2 regions of the Vibrio sp. RC586 genome follow, and region 1 is predicted to be linked to the other one. Evidence: predicted binding sites of a transcription regulator. Region 1 holds the regulator's gene; the other holds the start of a gene.
What was found. The regulator MetJ, encoded in region 1, represses methionine synthesis genes. The targets are predictions, from matches to a motif close to TTAGACNTNTANANGTCTAA.
Positions count from the first base shown of each region.

Region 1 (3,433 bases):
CTAAGCCTGTCATGGAAGGTAAGGCACTGCTGTTTAAACGCTTTGCAGGACTGGATTCGATTGATATTGAAGTCAAACACCGCACCATCGATGAATTTGTTGATACGGTAGCCAACATTGCCGATACCTTCGGTGGCATTAACTTAGAAGACATCAAAGCGCCAGACTGCTTTGAAATTGAACGCCGCCTGATTGAACGTTGTGATGTGCCTGTGTTCCACGATGACCAGCACGGTACCGCGATTGTGACTGCTGCGGGTATGCTCAACGCATTAGAGCTACAAGGTAAACAGCTGAAAGACTGTATGATCGTCTGTCTTGGTGCAGGGGCTGCTGCGGTAGCGTGTATGGAGCTACTGATCAAATGCGGTGCAATGCGTGAGAAGATTTACATGCTGGATCGCAAAGGCGTGATCCACACTCGCCGTGACGATCTCAACGAATACAAACAGCTGTTTGCCAACAACACCGATAAACGCACACTGGAAGATGTGATTGCGGGAGCCGATCTGTTCTTAGGCGTATCAGGCCCTAACCTGCTGCCAGCCAATGCACTCAAACTGATGGCCGATAAGCCAGTGGTGTTTGCGTGTTCCAACCCAGATCCTGAAATCAAACCGGAAATTGCCCATCAAGTCCGTAATGACATGATCATGGGTACTGGTCGCAGCGACTATCCAAACCAAGTTAACAACGTGCTCTGCTTCCCGTTCATCTTCCGCGGTGCGCTGGATGTTCGCGCCAGTGAAATCAACGATCAGATGAAACTCGCCGCCGTAGAAGCGATTCGTCAATTAGCCAAAGAGCCCGTACCGGCAGAAGTTTTGGCCGCAGCGGGAGTGGATAAGCTCAGTTTCGGTATTGAGTACATCATTCCAAAACCAATGGACCCGCGCCTATTGCCACGCGTAGCGCGTGCGGTGGCGGAAGCCGCGGTGGAATCGGGTGTGGCTCGTATTCCAATGCCAGAAAACTATATGCAGGCGTAATCTGTTTACATGCATGGATAGCAAGAAGCCCCTCGCACGAGGGGCTTTTTTATGAGCTTAATCTTTCACTTAGCCAATGTCGCTAGCTACTCATCGTAAGATTCGAACTCAATCCCCATTTCGGTCATCAAACGTTTGGCTTCGGCAGGAATGTCATCAGGGCGATCTTTACGCAGGTCTTCGTCCGTCGGCAGAGGCTGACCTGTGTAGGCATGCAAGAAGGCTTCACACAGCAATTCACTGTTGGTTGCGTGACGTAAGTTATTGACTTGACGGCGTGTTCTCTCATCCGTTAGCACTTTGAGAACTTTCAGCGGAATGGATACCGTGATTTTTTTTACCAACTCGCTCTTTTTCCCATGCTCTGCATAGGGGCTGATATATTCGCCATTCCAGTCTGCCATTGCGCACCTTCGTTATTGTGGTTCGAATCGAAATTTCAAAGGCCCTAATTTTAGCGGGATTTACTGCCATAAGCAAAGACATATAGACGTCTAGAAGTGTTGACGTCTTTATTTAACATCAGTAAAGTGTCGATTAATTTATGGGCAACGGATAAACCTCATCCCCCAGTTAGGGAAAGTTGCGATGCGACAACCGACACTGCTGCTTAAAGCAGGAAAGGTATATGATGAAGCCCTCTAGGACAGAATAGCCAGCAAGGAAACTCCATGACCACACGCAAGCCAGCCACCATTGCGGTTCGTACCGGGATTGAATCGGACACTCAATACCATGCCGTTGTACCACCGATTTATCTTTCGACCAACTATGGTTTTCCCGCCTTTGGTGAAGTGCCAAAATACGATTACACCCGCTCAGGCAACCCTAACCGTGGCCTATTAGAGCAGACTCTGTATGAGCTTGAATGTGGTGAAGGTGCGGTGGTGACCAACTGTGGTACTTCGGCCATCAACTTGTGGGTCACCGCACTGTTAGGCCCTAACGATCTGATTGTGGCGCCGCATGATTGCTATGGCGGTACTTATCGCTTGCTCAACACTCGCGCTAAAAAAGGCGACTTCGAAGTACAGTTTGTGGATCAATCCAACGAAGAGGCTCTCACCCAAGCTTTAGCCCGCAAACCCAAACTGTTGCTGATTGAAACCCCATCCAACCCTTTAGTGCGTGTGGTGGATATTGCTCATCTTTGTCAGTTAGCGAAAGCACAAGGCACTTTGGTGGCGGTCGATAACACCTTCTTAACTCCGGTATTCCAAAAGCCGCTCACCTTAGGTGCAGATTTTGTGCTGCATTCCACCACCAAATACATTAACGGTCACTCGGATGTGATTGGCGGCGTGTTGATCTGTAAAAACAAGCAACATTCAGAAGAGCTCGCTTGGTGGGGTAACTGCTTAGGTTCAACCGGCACTCCATTTGATAGCTACATGACCTTGCGTGGCATTCGCACGCTGGGCGCGCGGATGCGCGTGCATGAAGAGAGTGCACAGCAGATCTTGGCCTATCTGCAGACTCAATCATTGGTTGGCAAAATTTACCATCCAAGCCTACCCAACCACCCAGGCCATGAGATTGCGAAAAAACAGCAATCGGGCTTTGGCGCGATGCTCAGTTTCGAGTTTGCCGGTAGTTTTGAGCAGCTGAAATTCTTTGTGGGCAAGTTGGCGCTATTCTCACTCGCCGAATCGCTCGGTGGGGTAGAAAGCCTGATCTGTCACCCCGCCTCCATGACTCATCGTGCAATGGGTGAAGAAGCGCTCGCTGAAGCTGGGGTATCACAACAGTTGCTGCGTCTTTCCGTCGGTCTTGAAGATGCCTCTGATCTGATTGCCGACCTTGACCAAGCCTTTCAACAAACTCTTGCCGCGTATTAAGGAGGCCAGTGAATGACTCACGCTCGTCAACTGCACAAATTTGGTGGTAGTAGCCTTGCCGATCCAGAGTGTTATCTGCGTGTCGCGAAAATTCTTAAAAGTTATTCCAAGAGTGATGATTTGGTGGTGGTTTCTGCGGCTGGCAAAACCACGAACCGGTTGATCAGTTTTGTCGAAGCACTCAGTAAAGATGGTCGCGTTGCCCATGAAACCTTACATGCGCTGCGCCAATATCAGTCTGAATTGATTACTAAGCTACTCAACAACGAAGCGGCTGAACCACTACTTAGCCAACTGCAACAAGAGATCAGCGTGTTAGGCGAGCTCACGGCTCCTCTTAGCAACGCGCAATATGCTTGGGTGCTTGGGCATGGTGAGCAGTGGTCGGCTCGTTTACTTGCCGCATTACTGAATCAGCAAGATTTACCGGCCGTCGCGCAAGATGCGCGTGCATTCTTACGTGCCGAAGCGGGCACACAACCGGAAGTGGATCGCGCGCGCTCTTACCCGCTACTGAAAGCCGTGTTGGCACAACATAGCCAACGCCGAATCGTCATCACCGGTTTTATGGCGCAAAACGAACAGGGCGATACCGTACTGCTCGGT
Region 1 is NZ_ADBD01000005.1:180,284-183,716, forward strand. Features, by position in the region: gene VOA_RS14675 (malic enzyme-like NAD(P)-binding protein) at 1-989, shown strand, start outside; gene metJ (met regulon transcriptional regulator MetJ) at 1,076-1,393, opposite strand; gene VOA_RS14665 (O-succinylhomoserine (thiol)-lyase) at 1,661-2,827, shown strand; gene VOA_RS14660 (bifunctional aspartate kinase/homoserine dehydrogenase II) at 2,840-3,433, shown strand, end outside.

Region 2 (3,433 bases), on a different contig from region 1:
AACTTCTCTTTGCCTTCTTTTAGAGAAATAGAGTTGACGATGCCTTTACCCTGAATGCATTTCAGCCCTGCTTCAATGACTTCCCATTTCGAGGAGTCGACCATCACGGGAACTTTGGAGATTTCAGGTTCAGAGGCACATAGATTAAGGAAGCGCACCATGCAGGCTTCCGCATCCAACATGCCTTCATCCATGTTGATATCGATGATCTGCGCGCCGTTTTCTACCTGCTCACGCGCGACATCCAACGCCTCATCGTATTGCTCTTCTTTAATTAAACGCTTAAAACGCGCTGAACCGGTGACGTTTGTCCGTTCCCCAACGTTAACAAACAGTGTTTCAGGGCCAATATTCAGCGGCTCTAACCCCGAGAGATGACATTCCACTTTCAGCTCGGGTAAAGCCCTTGGTTTCACACCCTCGACGGCCTTGGCCATCGCCGCGATATGCTCAGGTGTCGTACCACAGCAACCACCGACTAAGTTAAGAAAACCCGCTTGTGCCCATTCCGCAATATGCTCCGCCATCTCTTTGGCAGAGAGATCGTATTCACCGAACGCATTTGGTAATCCCGCATTGGGGTGCGCGGAAACATAGCATTCAGAAATGCGTGAAAGCTCTTCCACATACTGGCGCAACTCATCTGGGCCTAATGCGCAGTTCAAGCCAAACGAAATCGGCCGAACATGACGCAATGCGTTGTAGAAAGCTTCCGTCGTTTGTCCAGACAACGTACGCCCAGACGCATCGGTAATCGTACCGGAAATCATCACAGGTAAGCGGATGCCCAATTCTTCAAACACACTATCAACCGCAAACGCACACGCTTTGGCATTGAGTGTATCGAAGATAGTTTCAATCAAGATCAGATCACTGCCACCCTTTATCAAAGCGCGGGTAGACTCCGAATACGCCTGCACAAGTTGATCAAATGTGACATTACGAAATCCCGGATCGTTGACATCAGGAGAGATCGAACAAGTACGATTGGTTGGCCCAAGCACGCCGGCAACATAACGAGGTCTGCTAGGATCTTTGGTTGTCCACTCATCGGCGACTTCACGCGCTAGTTTGGCAGCAGCAAAGTTAATCTCGTCACTGAGCGATTGCATGTCATAGTCAGCCATGGCAATCGTGGTGGAGTTAAACGTGTTGGTTTCGAGAATATCCGCCCCAGCTTCAAGATAAGCCGAGTGAATATCTTTAATGATTTGTGGCTGAGTAAGCACTAAGAGGTCGTTATTTCCTTTTAGATCACAGTGCCAATCCGCGAATCGTGCACCACGATAGTCTTCCTCTTGTAACTTATAACTCTGAATCATAGTACCCATACCACCATCAATCAGTAGGATACGCTGTTTCAATTGTTGCTCAAGTTGCTGTCTTACTTCTATTCCCACAATACCGCCTCATTCCTTTTGCTGTTGCCACATCCTATCACACAAAATTCAGAAATCTAGACGTCTAAAAATCGATTAAATTGACTAGACTATTCTGCGTGTGAGCTAAGCCCTGTGCTATAAAAAAGTATTTGCTATTTATTCGCCAGAGAAAGACAATTTCGTTCACAAATTGTTACATACACTGAGAAGAGAATGTCCGTCTACTACACTTTGTGCTTCCTCTCTGCAGCAGCCATGTTGATCGCGTTTTTAAATAGCAAGATCAGCAAAATGCAGACTACTATCGCTATCACAGCAGGTTCTATGATGCTGTCTCTACTGATCTTGATCGCAGGCCAAAACGACTGGTTTCATCTCACTCAAATCGCAACAGAGACTGTCACCAGCATAAACTTTGAGAATTTCCTACTCAAAGGAATCCTGGGATTCCTACTATTTGCAGGTGGTTTAGGTATCAAGCTACCCAATCTAAAAGATCAAAAATGGGAAATTGCGGTACTCGCTCTCGGCGCGACTTTATTTTCCACTTTCTTTATCGGTTTTGCACTGTACGGTTTCTGTCAGCTCATCGGAATCCAATTCGATCTCGTATATTGCTTGTTATTTGGAGCTCTCATTTCCCCTACCGACCCAATCGCGGTACTCGCAATTGTGAAAAAGCTAAAAGCACCGAAACGAATTTCAACGCAAATTGAAGGGGAATCACTGTTCAATGATGGTTTCGGTCTAGTTATTTTCGTGACTATCTTTACCATCGCTTTCGGGCATGAAACACCTACGATTGGTAGTGTAACCCTACTCTTCATTCAAGAAGCAATTGGGGGCATGGTCTATGGATTCTTACTAGGATTAGTCTTCCATTACTTAATTTCAGCAACCGATGACCACTCGATGGAGCTACTCCTCACTATCGGCATACCAACGGCTGGATATGTATTTGCCGATGTTATCCATGTATCAGGCCCATTAGCGATGGTGGTATCGGGCATCATGATTGGTAACTGGACTCGTTTTATTGGCTTCTCAAAAGAGAGTGAAGAGCATCTCGATCACTTCTGGGAATTGGTCGATGAGTTCCTCAACGGCGTCTTGTTCCTACTGATCGGCATGTCGATGTTGCTGTTTGAATTCCACCAAGAAGACTGGATTTTAATGGCATTCGCTGTACCTGCCGTTCTATGTGGCCGTTATCTGAGTGTGTTTGTCTCTTATATTGGATTTAAACGCTACCGTACCTATAACCCTTGGTCGATTCGCATTTTGACTTGGGGTGGATTGCGTGGCGGCTTAGCCTTAGCAATGGCACTTTCTATCCCTTCAGGAATCATGGTCATCCCAGAGAAGCTGATCGATGTTAAAGAGCTGATTCTCGTAATGACCTATGCTGTGGTTGTTTTTTCAATTCTAGTACAAGGCTCAACCATTACTCCGATGATTGAAAAAGCGAAAAAAACCGAGAAAGCAATGCAAGCAGAGCTCAACCCCGAAATGGAACAACCTCTGACTCAACAAGAGAATCACAACTAGAAATTACCTTTCTTTGCTAAAAAGCCGCAGTGTACTTATCACACTACGGCTTTTTTATTACCTACAGTTTATTATGTTGTTAGCGCTCAGCAATGATTCAAGCAAAATACAAAAGCATCAACATGCTTCTCATATGGAGAGTATGAAGCGGTGAACAAGTCTAACTCAGCGACTAGCATGCCTACTTACGGCTCTTAACAACCTATTAGAAACAAATTTTGTAGACAGAACACTAGAAGCCGTGCACATCTCCTTTAGCCGATGCCCAAAACCTCGGCTTTTTGCTATCTCAATTCTACATCCCCAAATTGTGATAACTCTAGGTAAACGGCACAAAACGTATTCCTCTGCACGCAAGCAACTGCTAAACGGTCATTTGAATTAAAGTGCAACAGCGTTGATAAAAGGATACTGGTGTACAAAATAGAAAAAGAAGATAAGAAAGAAGAAGATGAGAATAAGACCTCGAGGGAGGAGTAAGAGTATCGGAGTGATAGTGCTTT
Region 2 is NZ_ADBD01000003.1:47,629-51,061, forward strand. Features, by position in the region: gene metH (methionine synthase) at 1-1,400, opposite strand, end outside; gene VOA_RS16935 (cation:proton antiporter) at 1,596-2,930, shown strand.
Region 2: a site for MetJ is predicted at 1,449-1,468, ahead of metH (methionine synthase). Genes of this name have one in related genera too.